DNA from 4 places in the Streptomyces sp. NPDC051310 genome. Region 4 is predicted to be linked to each of the others. Evidence: riboswitches for the same ligand, from Rfam matches in the RefSeq annotation. Region 4 holds a riboswitch; each other region holds the start of a gene.

The links. A riboswitch is a leader RNA that binds a small molecule or an ion and turns the genes downstream of it on or off. The one in region 4 is predicted to bind cobalamin.
Region 1: another riboswitch for cobalamin. It lies ahead of cobN (cobaltochelatase subunit CobN); the one in region 4 lies ahead of ACIA79_RS09325 (ribonucleoside-diphosphate reductase subunit alpha).
Region 2: another riboswitch for cobalamin. It lies ahead of ACIA79_RS00855 (prenyltransferase/squalene oxidase repeat-containing protein); the one in region 4 lies ahead of ACIA79_RS09325 (ribonucleoside-diphosphate reductase subunit alpha).
Region 3: another riboswitch for cobalamin. It lies ahead of ACIA79_RS11380 (energy-coupling factor ABC transporter permease); the one in region 4 lies ahead of ACIA79_RS09325 (ribonucleoside-diphosphate reductase subunit alpha).

Annotation. Positions count from the first base shown of each region.
Region 1 is NZ_JBITEO010000011.1:88,136-91,375, reverse strand. Features, by position in the region: gene ACIA79_RS18070 (precorrin-8X methylmutase) at 1-409, opposite strand, end outside; gene ACIA79_RS18065 (cobalamin biosynthesis protein CobG) at 406-1,620, opposite strand; cobalamin riboswitch at 1,645-1,776, shown strand; gene cobN (cobaltochelatase subunit CobN) at 1,814-3,240, shown strand, end outside.
Region 2 is NZ_JBITEO010000001.1:187,283-190,522, forward strand. Features, by position in the region: gene ACIA79_RS00850 (MBL fold metallo-hydrolase) at 1-1,022, shown strand, start outside; cobalamin riboswitch at 1,034-1,167, shown strand; gene ACIA79_RS00855 (prenyltransferase/squalene oxidase repeat-containing protein) at 1,302-2,618, shown strand; gene ACIA79_RS00860 (SCO2322 family protein) at 2,618-3,240, shown strand, end outside.
Region 3 is NZ_JBITEO010000006.1:126,991-130,230, reverse strand. Features, by position in the region: gene dhaL (dihydroxyacetone kinase subunit DhaL) at 1-351, shown strand, start outside; gene dhaM (dihydroxyacetone kinase phosphoryl donor subunit DhaM) at 348-755, shown strand; cobalamin riboswitch at 1,064-1,298, shown strand; gene ACIA79_RS11380 (energy-coupling factor ABC transporter permease) at 1,328-2,152, shown strand; gene ACIA79_RS11375 (energy-coupling factor ABC transporter substrate-binding protein) at 2,149-2,487, shown strand; gene cbiQ (cobalt ECF transporter T component CbiQ) at 2,494-3,240, shown strand, end outside; gene ACIA79_RS11365 (energy-coupling factor ABC transporter ATP-binding protein) at 3,240-3,240, shown strand, end outside.
Region 4 is NZ_JBITEO010000005.1:56,204-59,443, reverse strand. Features, by position in the region: gene ACIA79_RS09325 (ribonucleoside-diphosphate reductase subunit alpha) at 1-1,506, opposite strand, end outside; cobalamin riboswitch at 1,643-1,799, opposite strand; gene ACIA79_RS09320 (GNAT family N-acetyltransferase) at 1,819-2,322, opposite strand; gene ACIA79_RS09315 (YbdD/YjiX family protein) at 2,404-2,619, opposite strand; gene ACIA79_RS09310 (carbon starvation CstA family protein) at 2,625-3,240, opposite strand, start outside.

The DNA of each region.
Region 1 (3,240 bases), on a different contig from region 4:
CGACCACGGCTCCTTCGAGGCGGTCGCGCCACAGTTCCAGGGCGGCCGCGCTGCGCGTGGTGCCCAGCTCGGCGGCGAGCGCGGGCACGGCGGGGTCGGAGAGCGTGCAGACCACGTCGTTGCCGGCGGGCAACCGCTTGCGCGTGACGCCGCTGGCGACCATCTGCGCGTCGCACAGGATCGGCGCCCCGGCGCGCAGCGCCTCCCGGGCGCGGACGACCACGTCCGGCGTCCAGGCGAGGTCCTGGACGAGGTCGACCATGCCGCAGGCGTGGATCATCCGCACGGCGACCTGGCTGACGTCGGCGGGCAGGCCCGCGAGATCCGCCTCGGAGCGGATCGTGGCAAAGGACTGGCGGTAGATCTCCGCCCCGTCCTTCTCGTAGTCGAACACTCTGCTCTCGCTCATTTCGTCGATCCTTGTACGGTCACCACGGTCACCTGGTACGTGCCTTCGCCGGTCGCCACCCTGTCGGTCCACGCGCCCTGCGGATGGCCGCACCGGCGGGCGCAGCCCGACCAGTGCACCGGCAGCGCACCCTCGCGGGGCCGCGCGTCCGCCCGTACGTCGGACAGGGACTTGGCGCAGCCCGGCCGTCCGGTGCAGGCGCTGACGCCGGCCCAGGGGGAGTCGGCACGGGTGATGAAACCGGCCGCGTCGAGGGCGCGCAGCCGCTCCCGCGCGGCCGCCGGGCCGGCGAAGCCCGGCAGCACGAAACCCCGCCACGGGGTGACCCGTACCTCCCGGGCCGGGAGCAGCGCGCGGAACTGCGCCGAGGTCACCCGGCCGAGGCGGGCCAGCACGCAGACGCTCCCGTCGCCGGTCGGCCCGGGTGCGGGCGGTGCCCCGGCCGGCAGCTCCGCGCCCGCCACCGGGTCCGCCGCGACCGCCGCGCGCCGCAGGTGTGCCGTCACGTCCACGTCCTGCCCCGCGGGCAGCTCCCGCACCCGCCACGCGCCCGTGCCCGCCGCGCGGGCCGCCGCGAGGAACGCCTCCGCCGCGGCCAGCGCGGCGCGCGGCGCGTCGGCGGCGGCGACCCGGTACGCCGCGCCCGCGACGTGCACCAGGGCGGTGCCGGCGGCCTCTGCGAGCAACGTCACATCGGCGCCCAGGGCCGCCACGTCGCCCCGTCCGTCGTCCACGGCGAACAGGAAGCGGCCGGACAGCTCCGTCGTCCAGTCCGCGCCGCACAGCAGCTCGTCCAGCCGGTACGCCCAGTCCGTCACGTCCGCCCCGGCGAGCGGTGAGACGACCATGTTCCGTACGCGCTCGTGGCGTTCGGAGGCGGGCAGCAGCCCGGCCCCGCGCAGCGCCTCCGCCAGCCCGAGCCCGCAGCCCTCGCCGAGGCCGCGCAGCTCGACGTTGCCCCGCGAGGTGAGGGAGAGGTGCCCGTCGCCCAGGCGGTCCGCCGCATCGGCCAGCACCTCGACCTGATGGGGCGTCAGTACACCGGTGGGCAGCCGGAGTCGGGCGAGCGCCCCGTCGTCGGCCCGGTGCAGCCGCAGCGCACCCGGACAGGCGTCGCCGCGGTCGCGCACGACGTCACCGGCGCGGTCCCGGCCGAGGTCCCGTATGTGAGCTTCACCCCGGTCCTGGGGGTTTGGTGAGCTGGGCGGCATGGCGGCGAGCATACGCGCAGCCTCTACTATGCAGACGGCACAGGGTCCCAGGGCCCTAGGGAGGAAGCCCGGTGAGAATCCGGCGCGGTCCCGCCACTGTGAGCCCGGCCACGCCGGACCGGGCGAGTCAGGAACTCCCGCCGTCCTACGACCACCCGGGGCGCGGACACCCCGAGGAAGGCCAGCGCACGCCATGACGCACGCGACGACCGAGGCGACGACTTCCGCCACCACGATCCTGCTGCTGTCGCACTCCGACACCGACCTGCTGAGCGCCCGCGCGGCCGGCGGGCCCGTCGCGTACCGGTTCGCCAACCCGGCCCGCCTCCCGCTGGACGACCTGCCCGCCCTCCTGGACGGCGCCGATCTCGTCGTCGTCCGCCTCCTCGGCGGCATCCGCGCCTGGGAGGAGGGGCTGGACGCGCTGCGCGCGAGCCGGAGGCCGCTGGTCGTCCTCACCGGCGAACAGGCCCCCGACGCCCAGCTGATGGAGACCTCCACCGTCCCCATCGGCATCGCGGCCGAGTCGCACGCCTACCTCGCCCACGGCGGCCCGGACAACCTGGAGCAGCTCGCCCGCTTCCTGTCCGACACCGTGCTGCTCACCGGGCACGGCTTCGAGCCCCCGGCCGCCGCACCCACCTGGGGCCCGCTGGAGCGGCCCGCGGCGAAGGACATCGCCGGCCCGACCGTCGCCGTGCTGTACTACCGCGCCCACCACATGAGCGGCAACACGGCGTTCGTCCACACCCTGTGCGACGCCGTCGAGGACGCCGGCGCCCGGCCACTGCCGCTGTACGTGGCGTCCCTGCGCGCGCCCGAGCCGGAGCTGCTCGACACCCTCGGGGCCGCCGACGCCGTCATCACCACCGTCCTCGCCGCCGGCGGCACCAAGCCCGCCGAGGCCCAGGCGGGAGGCGACGACGAGTCCTGGGACGCGGGCGCCCTCGCCGCCCTCGACGTCCCCATCCTCCAGGCCCTGTGCCTGACCGGCTCGCGCTCCGCCTGGGAGGAGAACGACGAGGGCCTCTCGCCGCTCGACGCCGCCAGCCAGGTCGCCGTCCCCGAGTTCGACGGCCGGCTCATCACCGTCCCGTTCTCCTTCAAGGAGATCGACGCCGACGGCCTGCCCGCGTACGTCGCCGACGCCGAGCGCGCGGCCCGCGTCGCCGGTATCGCCGTACGCCACGCCCGGCTGCGCCACATCCCGAACGCCGACAAGCGCCTGGCGCTGGTCCTGTCCGCGTACCCGACCAAGCACTCCCGCATCGGCAACGCCGTCGGTCTCGACACCCCCGCCTCCGCCGTGGCGCTGCTGCGCCGACTGGGGGAGGAGGGGTACGACTTCGGCGACGAGGACGTGCCGGGCCTGGCGTCCGGCGACGGCGACGAGCTGATCTACGCCCTGATCGAGGCCGGCGGCCACGACCAGGAGTGGCTCACCGAGGAGCAGCTGGCCAGGAACCCGGTCCGCATCCCGGCCGCCGACTACAAGCGCTGGTACGCCACCCTGCCGGAGGAGCTGCGCGAGCAGGTCGAGCAGCACTGGGGCCCGCCGCCCGGCGAGATGTTCCTGGACCGCTCCCGCAACCCCGAGGGCGACATCGTCCTCGCCGCCCT
Region 2 (3,240 bases), on a different contig from region 4:
GGCACGGTGGGGGTGTGTGGAGCATCGCGGTGCCCATTCCGGACAATCCCCTCGGGCACACCCTGGTCCACCTCCTCGACACCGGTCGCGGCCCCGTCCTGATCGACACCGGCTGGGACGATCCCGCGTCGTGGGACGCGCTCCGCGCCGGGCTGGCCGCGCTCGGGACCCGGGTCGAGGACGTGCACGGCGTCGTCATCACGCACCACCACCCCGACCACCACGGGCTCTCCGGCCGCGTCCGTGAGGCGTCCGGCGCCTGGATCGCCATGCACCCCGCCGACGCCGCCGTCGTACGCCGCACCCGCGAGGCCGAGCCCGGCGCCTGGCTCGACTTCCTCCTCGCCAGGCTCACCGCCGCGGGCGCCCCCGACGCGCACACGGCCCCGCTGCGGCAGGCGCGGGCGTCCGGGCGGGGGCGCGCCCTGCCCGTGCCGCGGCCCGCGCTGCCCGACCGGGCGATCGTCCCCGGCGGGCTCCTCGACCTCGCGGGCCGCAGGCTGCGGGCCGTCTGGACTCCCGGGCACACCCCCGGCCACGTCTGCCTGCACCTGGAGGAGGACCACCCGGCCCACCGCCCCGGGCACGGCCGCCTCTTCTCCGGCGACCACCTGCTGCCCGGGATCAGCCCGCACATCGGCCTGTACGAGGACCCCGACGACGCCACGCCCACGGACCCGCTCGGCGACTACCTCGACTCGCTGGAGCGGGCCGGCCGGCTCGGTGCCGCCGAGGTGCTCCCCGCCCACCAGCACGCCTTCACCGGCGCCGCCGCGCGCGTGGCGGAGCTGCTCGCCCACCACGAGGAGCGGCTCACCGGGCTGCTCGCCCTGCTGGCCGCGCCGCTCACCCCGTGGCAGCTCGCCGAGCGCATGACCTGGAACCGCCCCTGGGACCTCATCCCGTACGGCTCGCGCACCATCGCCGTCTCCGAGGCCGAGGCGCACCTGCGGCACCTGGTGAAGCTGGGGCGCGCCGAGCCGGTGCCGGGCAGCGCCCCCGTGACGTACGTCGCCCTGTGAGCCGTACCGACCCGCCGGTAGAGTGTGCGAGTCGTCATCATGCCCGTACGGGGGGAAGCCGGTGCAAATCCGGCGCTGACCCGCAACCGTGAGCCACCGCACCGGTGGCGAGCCGGATCGCCCCGCACGCGTACGTGTTCGGCTCGCGTCACCGGGACCGACCCCGGTGACCGGCACCGTCGAGGAATACGGAGCCGGAGCCTGGTGCCCTTCCGCGCGCGCCGGTGCCCGGCCCCGCCCAGGACCGCGCAGGAGACCGCGCAGGAGAGGCCACCCGCCATGACCACCGTTCGCCGCCGCGGCGTCGCCGCGGCGCTCGCCGCCACCGCCGTGCTGTGCACCGGCGGGGCCGCAGCCGTCACCGCCGCCCCCGCCGCGCACGCGGCGCCCTCCCCGGCGGCGTCCTCCGCGGCGCCCGTCGTCCCCTCCGGGCTGTACGGCCGGAAGGACCCGACGTACGACGGCGTGTGGCGGCAGTCCCTGGCCTTCATGGCGCAGGAGACGAGCGGTGTCGAGCCCGCCGGGAAGGCCGTGGCCTGGCTGCTGGGTCAGCAGTGCGACAACGGTGGCTTCGCCTCCTACCGGCCCGACCCGGCCAAGCCCTGCGACCCCGCCGTGCCGCTGGACACCAACGCCACCGCCGTCGCCGTCCAGGCGCTCGCGGGGCTGGACCGGCCGGAGACGGAGGACGGGGAGACCGACCCCGTGACGAAGGCCGTCGAGGCGGGCGCGGACTGGCTCACCGGCGTCCAGAACAAGGACGGCGGCTGGAGCTACAACCCGGGCGGGCCCAGCGACGCCAACTCCACCTCCGTGGTCATCAGCGCCCTCGCGGCGGCGGGCGGGAAGCCGGGCGACGTGCGGTCCGCGGACGGCCGCACCCCCTACGACGCGCTGCTCGGCTTCGCGATCCCGTGCGACGCCAGGACCGGCGCCGGTGCCTTCGCCCACCAGCCCGACCGGAACGGCACGCTGGTCGCCAACGCCGACGCCACCGCCGCCGCCGTGCTGGCGGGCCTGGGCAAGCACGTCCAGACGCGGGGCGTGAAGCCGTACCAGCCGCCGGTCTGCGAGGCCGCGGCGAAGCGGACCGCCGAGCGCGCCGCCCGCAACGGCGCCGCCTACCTGGTGACCGCCCTGGCGAAGAGCGGCCACCTCGACCTGCCCCCCATGCCCGGCACCGCGACCCCCGCCGCGCCCGCGCCCGACTTCGGCAACACGGCCGACGCCGTCGTGGCGCTCGGCGCCGCCGGTCACGGCGACAAGGCCGCCCCCGCCCTGAAGTGGCTCCAGCGGAACGCCGTGCCGTGGGCCGAGGAGAACGGCCCCGCCGCCTGGGCCCAGCTGATCTTCGCCGCGCACACCCTGGGGGCCGACGCCCGCGACTTCGGCGGCGTCGACCTCGTCCAGCGACTCAACGCCACCGGGCCGAAGCCCGAGTCGACCGTCGAGACGCGGGCGCAGGAGGAGCAGGAGAACAAGGAGTCGGGCGAGAGCAGCGGCTTCGGCGTCTGGCTGGTCGTCGGCATCTTCCTCTTCGCCGGCATGGGCATCGGCTTCCTGATCAGCGGCCGCAACAAGAACCGGCAGCCGTGATGCGGACCGCCGCCCGGCCTCCGGCCCTGCTCCTCGCCCTGGCCCTGGCTACGACTCTCGCCCTGACCTGGCTCGCCGCCGGCTCCGCCCAGGCGGCCGGCTACCGCTACTGGTCGTTCTGGCAGAGCGGCCCCGGGCCGTCGTGGGCGTACGCCACCCAGGGCCCGTCCACGGCCCGGCCCGCGGACGGTGAGGTGAACGGCTACCGCTTCGCCGTGAGCACCGGCTCGGCGGACGCCGCCCGGCCGCGCCGGGCGCCCGACTTCGCGGCGGTCTGCGACGGGACGCCCCGCACGGACGGCACCAAGCGCGTCGCGGTCGTCATCGACTTCGGCACGGCGGCGGACGCCCCGGACGGCTCCGCCACGCCGCCGGAGCCGCGGACCGCCTGCGCACGGGTACGGCAGGACGCGACGAGCGCGGACGCGCTGGCCGCGGTGGCCGGGCCGCTGCGCTACAACAGCCAGGCGCTGCTGTGCGCCATCGGGGGCTATCCGCGGACGGGCTGCGGCGAGCAGGTGTCCGACGCGGGCCCCGGCCCGGACGACGACAGCTCCGGCTCCGGCTCCCGCTCCGGGACCGACGGGAACTCCGGGAAGGACGGGGCTTCCGAGAACGGCGG
Region 3 (3,240 bases), on a different contig from region 4:
GGCAAGGCGCTCGGCGACGCCGCTTCGGTCGCGCCCGTCCAGCTCGTCGAGGCACTGCGCGCGGGCGTGGCCGCGGTGGCACAGCTCGGCGGTGCCGCGGCCGGCGACAAGACGATGCTGGACGCGCTGGAACCGGCGGTGGAGGCGCTCGGCGAGTCGCTGGGCGAGTCCTTCGCCGATGCCGCCGAGGCGGCGGACCAGGGGGCGCTGGCGACCGTGCCGATGCAGGCGCGCAAGGGCCGGGCGAGCTACCTCGGTGAGCGCAGCGTGGGACACCAGGACCCCGGGGCGACGTCGTCGGCGCTGTTGTTCGCCGCTCTCGCCGAGGCGGCGGCGGAGGGGGCCCGGTGAGCGGGGCGCCGGTGGGGATCGTGCTCGTCTCGCACAGCGCGGCGGTCGCCGCGTCCGTCGCCGAGCTGGCGCGGGGCCTCGCCGGGGGCGGTGCGGCCGCGCCCGTGGCGCCCGCGGGCGGTACCCCCGACGGCGGGCTCGGCACGAGCGCCGAGCTGATCACCGAGGCGGCGGCGTCGGTGGACGGCGGCGCGGGCGTGGCCGTCCTGGTCGACCTGGGCAGCGCCGTCCTGACGGTGAAGGCCCTCCTCGCGGAGGGCGACGAGCTCCCCGACGGCACGCGGCTGGTGGACGCCCCGTTCGTGGAGGGGGCGGTGGCGGCCGTGGTCACCGCCTCGGCGGGCGGCGACCTGGACGCGGTGGTGTCGGCGGCGTCCGAAGCGTACGGCTACCGCAAGGAGTAGCCCCCGCGGCGGGGGGGGGGGGGGGGGGGGGGCGCGGGGGCCCCCGGCGGGGGGCGGCGGGGCCGGGCGGGGGGGGGGGGGGCGGGGGGGGGGGGGGGGGGGGGGGGGGGGGGGGGGGGGGGGAGCCCCGCCGCGGCGGGCCCCCCCCGGCCCCCGCCCGGCTCGGCCCCTCCCCACGCCCCCGCCCCCGCAAGGACGACCCCCCCGCGCCGTGCTGCGCGCCGGCCCCGGGCGGTGTACGGCTCCGGCGGCGGAGCGCGGGGCGGGGAACCGGGGCAGGGGGACGCGGCGGGGGCGTGCGGGAGCGCGCGGGTTGTGATGCACCTGGTCAACGCACTACTGTCGCAGGGCCTTGGTGTACGGGAAACCGGTGCGGTACCGGTGCGGCCCTCGCCACTGTGATCGGGAAGTCCGGCTCCACTCCCGGGGGTACCACCCCGGGAAGCCACTGGAACACCGCGGGAGACCGTGGTGTCCGGGAAGGCGGAGCCGCGGCGGCATGACCCGTCAGCCAGGAGACCGGCCAAGGCGCGTTGTCCATCCACGAGGTGCTGGAGAGGGTCTCCCACATCATGCATATCGCCGAGGGCTATCTGCCCCCCGTGCACGCGGCCGCCTGGAGCGTGGCGGCCGCGCCGTTCGTCGTCCACGGTGTCCGGGCGCTCACCCGCGAGGTCAGGTCCAACCCCGAATCGACTCTCCTGCTCGGCGCGTCCGGTGCCTTCACCTTCGTCCTCTCGGCGCTGAAGCTCCCGTCGGTGACGGGCAGTTGCTCGCACCCCACCGGTACGGGCCTGGGCGCGATCCTCTTCCGGCCGCCGATCATGGCGGTGCTCGGCACCATCACCCTGCTGTTCCAGGCGCTGCTGCTGGCGCACGGCGGTCTGACGACCCTGGGCGCCAACGTCTTCTCGATGGCGATCGTCGGGCCGTGGGCCGGATTCGGCGTGTACCGGCTGCTGCGGCGCTCCGGCGTGCCGCTGATGGTGAGCGTGTTCTTCGGTGCGTTCGTCGCCGACCTGTCCACGTACTGCGTCACCAGCGTGCAGCTCGCGCTGGCGTTCCCGGACCCGAGCAGCGGGTTCGCGGGGGCGCTGGCCAAGTTCGGCGGCATCTTCGCCGTCACGCAGCTGCCGCTCGCGGTCAGCGAGGGCCTGCTCACCGTGCTGGTGATGCGGCTGCTGACGCAGTCGAGCAAGGGCGAGCTGACCCGTCTCGGAGTGCTGCTCGGGACGAAGGCGACCACGGAGGCGGAGAAGAAGGCGGGAACCGGGCCGGAGACGGAAGCCGCGCCGGAGACGGGGACCGGGTCGGAGACCGAAGCCGCGGCGGAGACGGGAACCGGGCCGGAGACGGGAACCGGGACCGGGACGAAGACGGAGGCCGTGGGCCGATGAGCCGTAACGCCAGGATCAACACGCTGCTGCTGCTCGTCGTCGTGGCGCTCGCCGTCCTCCCGCTCGCGCTGGGGATGGGCGACCACAAGGAGGAGCCGTTCACCGGCGCGGACGCGCAGGCCGAGACCGCCATCACCGAGACGCACCCGGACTACGAGCCGTGGTTCAGCCCGCTCTACGAACCGCCGTCGGGCGAGATCGAGTCGGCCCTGTTCTCCCTCCAGGCCGCCCTCGGGGCGGGGGTGCTGGCCTACTACTTCGGTCTGCGCCGCGGGCGGCGGCAGGGCGAGGCGCGGGCGCAGGCGCGCGCCGAGAGCGCCGGACGCGTCGAGTAGCCGCCGGTGCTGCCGATCGACGCGGCGGCGCACAGCAGTCGCTGGCGCCGCCGTCACCCGTGCGAGAAGGCCGTGCTCGGCTTCGGCCTGACCCTCCTCGCGATCTGCCTGCCGCCGTGGCCGGGGGCGGTGCTGGTGGCGCTGGCCACCCTGGGCGTGCTGCTGGGGCCGGCCGGGGTGGGACGGCGGCAGCTGTGGCGGGCGTTCCGCGTTCCGCTCGGCTTCTGCTGCACGGGGGCGGTTCCGTTGCTGTTCCAGGTGGGCGGGGCGGACGGGTTCGTGACCCTGGCCCCAGACGGGCCGGTGCACGCCGGGCAGCTGCTGCTGCGGACGTCGGCGGCGTCGCTCGGGGTGCTGCTGTTCGCGTTCACGACTCCTGTCTCGGACGTGCTGCCCCGGCTGGTACGGGCCGGGGTGCCGGCCCCGGTGGTCGACGTGGCGCTGGTGATGTACCGGATCAGCTTCCTGCTGCTGGACGCCGTCCGGCGGATCCGTGAGGCGCAGGCCGCGCGGCTGGGGCTGACGAGCCGGGCGGCCACCTGGCGGTCGCTGGCCGGCCTGGGCGCGACGGCCTTCGTCCGCGCCTTCGACCGGGCGGCGCGGCTGCAGTCCGGGCTGGCCGGGCGCGGCTACGACGGCACGCTGCGGGTGCTGGTGCCGCAGGGGGCCGTCTCCGGGCGGTTCCTGGGCGCGACCGCGGGGCTGTTCGCGGGGCTCGTCGCCCTCACCCTCGTACTCGAAAGGTTCCTGCCA
Region 4 (3,240 bases):
CCGGGCGTTGGACCGCCCGGCCTGCTCGGTCGGGTAGAAGTTGATGTCGACGACCCGGTCGAGGAACGTGACGGCCGTACGGACGGTCTCGTCCAGCCGCTCCCAGTCGATGTCGCCGCCGGCCACGAAGGCGCCCAGGTTGACCGAGCCCAGGTTGCAGACGGCGGTCTCCCCGTCGTCCGTCACCTCCAGGATCTCGGTGCACAGGTTGGAGGAGTGGACCGTGCGGCCCGGCTCCGCCGTCTGGTTCGCGGTGCGGTTCGAGGCGTCCTTGAACGTCATCCAGCCGTTGCCGGTCTGCGCGAGGGTCCGCATCATCCGGCCGTACAGGTCGCGGGCCGGCATGGTCTTGCGGGCCAGGCCCTTCGCCTCGGCCGCCCGGTACGCGGCGTCGAACTCGTCGCCCCACAGGTCGACCAGCTCCGGCACGTCCGCCGGCGAGAACAGCGACCACTCGGCGTCGGTGTTGACCCGGCGCATGAACTCGTCCGGGATCCAGTGCGCCAGGTTCAGGTTGTGCGTACGCCGGGCGTCCTCGCCCGTGTTGTCGCGCAGCTCCAGGAACTCCTCGATGTCCGCGTGCCACGTCTCCAGGTACACGGCCGCCGCGCCCTTGCGCCGCCCGCCCTGGTTCACGGCCGCGACCGAGGCGTCCAGCGTCTTCAGGAACGGCACGATGCCGTTGGAATGCCCGTTCGTGCCGCGGATCAGCGAACCGCGGGCCCGGATGCGTGAGTACGACAGGCCGATGCCGCCGGCGTGCTTCGACAGCCGTGCCACCTGGTGGTAGCGGTCGTAGATGGAGTCGAGCTCGTCCTGCGGGGAGTCCAGCAGGTAGCAGGACGACATCTGGGGGTGGCGGGTCCCGGAGTTGAACAGCGTGGGGGAGGAGGGCAGGTAGTCGAGCCGGCTCATCAGCCCGTACAGCGCCGCCACCTCCTCCAGCGCGCGCACCGAGTCGTCCTCGGCCAGCCCTGCCGCCACCCGCAGCATGAAGTGCTGCGGCGTCTCGATCACCTTGCGCGTGATCGGGTGGCGCAGCAGGTAGCGCGAGTACAGCGTGCGCAGCCCGAAGTACCCGAACCGGTCGTCGGCCGCGGGGTCGACCAGCGCGTCCATCCGGTCCGCGTGGAGCGACACGAACTCCGCCGTACGGTCCGCGATCAGACCCTCCCGGTGCCCCACCGCCACCGACGCCGAGAACGACACCGCGCCCTGCCCGGCCGCCTCCTCCGCGATGGTCCGGGTCAGCAGCCGGGCCGCGAGCCGGGAGTACGCCGGGTCCTCGGCGATCAGACCGGCGGCCGCCTCGGTGGCGAGCTCGCGCAGCTCCGCCTCGTCCGAACCTGCGTGCCGGCCGCGCAGCGCCGCGGCGGCGACCCGGCCGGGGTCGGTGTCGGGCAGATCGGCGGTGAGGTCGGTCAGGATCCGCAGCAGCGCGGTCCCCGGTGCGTCGGTCTCCGCGTCCGCGACTGCTGAAGCCGGATCGGCTGGCGCGATGGTCACGTGGGGCTCTCCCTCGCTCGGCTCGGGGCCGGCGGGCGGGCGGGGAAGCGGAACCCGGCGCCCCGGGCACAGGGGCGCACGCACCGCGTCCACCGGCCCACTCCGCGAGGCCCGGACGTCTGGGCACCCGGACCGGACGGCCGGGTGCGCCGTCGGCAGGTCATCGGACTTCCGGGTGCGCAAAAGCACACCGGTGCACCGTTGCGGGACAGTTCCGGATTTGCACCGGATTCCCCTGCGGCGACAGCGAGATGAGCATACATGTGGGGGGCGCCCACGACGGCACCCCCCACATGTTGTGTCAGCCGTGCGTCACAACTCCAGTGCGTAGGTGAAGAGGGTGACACCCGGGACCGGCTGCCAGTCCCGCTCCGGAGTCCGTACGAACCCCAGCCGCTCGTAGAGCCGGTGGGCCGCCCGCATCGCCTGCCGGGAGGACAGCACGACCCGCCGGCAGCCGTCCACCGCCCGGGCCCGCTCCACGCACGCCCGGACGAGCGCCTCCCCGGCGCCCCGCCGCCGCGCCGCCGGAGCCACCGCGAGCATCCCGATCTCGGCCTCCCCGTCCGCGGCGAGACCGGCCCACGGCCCGCCGCCCGCGGCGGCGAACGTCACACCGCCGAGCACCTGCCGGTCCTGCTCCACGGCCACGAGGACCTCGGCCCCGGCGGCCCGCCGGGACACGTCCCGCAGCTCGATCAGGTACTCGTCGCTCTCCCCGAAGTCCAGCAGCCCGTCTCCGAGGTACGCCTGGGCCGTGACCTCGCCCAGCGCCCCGTGCTCCTCCGGCCGTACGGCCCTGATGGTGATGTCCATGGTCCGAGTGTGGAGCGGGACGGCGACGGGCCGCCGCATTCCGTCCCCGGAATCGCGGCGGCCCGTCGTGCGCTCACCCGCTCAGCAGCAGCGGAACCCGTCGCGGGGGTCCGCCTCCCGCGCGTCGGTGCGCCTGCGCTCGAACTCGCGCCGGGTCAGCACCTCCGCGTCCGGGTCGTGGGACCGGGCGTGGGCGACGTACTTGTCGTACACCGACTCGCCGGACAGCTCACGCACGTACCAGCGCAGCCGGCCCAGGGCGCGCCGCAGGCGGCCGGGTGCTCCCGTAGCGGTCACCGGTGTCATGCCGAGCCGGTCCCGGCCGGCACCTCGTCACCACTGCCTCCGTCCTTGCGGTCGCCGCGGACGCCGCCGTCCGGGCCGAGCCCGGCGGCGACCAGTTCGGCCTTCTCCTCCGCCGTGGGGAACAGCCCGGCGGGGGCCACGATCCGGGACTCGGTGTACGGGACCTCGGAGAGCTTCACGCCGGCGGGGTCGGTGACGGCCTTCCAGCAGACGCGCCCCGCGTCCGCGATCACCACGATGATGAGGAGGGCGAAGAGGGCGGAGAGGACGCCGTCGACGGTGGAGTTGGTGACGACGGTGTGCATGTCGTCCATCGACTTCGCGGGGGGCAGCACCTGCCCGGAGTCGATGCCGGCCTGGTACTTGTCCCGCTGGGCGAAGAAGCCCACCCGCGGGTCGGCCGAGAAGATCTTCTGCCAGCTGGCGGTCAGCGTGACCGCCACGTCCCAGGCGAGCGGGACCGCGGTGACCCAGGCCCACTTCAGCCGGCCCGACTTGACCAGCAGCGTCGTGCAGACCGCCAGGGCCACGGCGGCCAGCAGCTGGTTGGCGATGCCGAACAGCGGGAAGAGCTGGTTGATGCCGCCCAGCGGGTCGTGCACGCCGACCCAG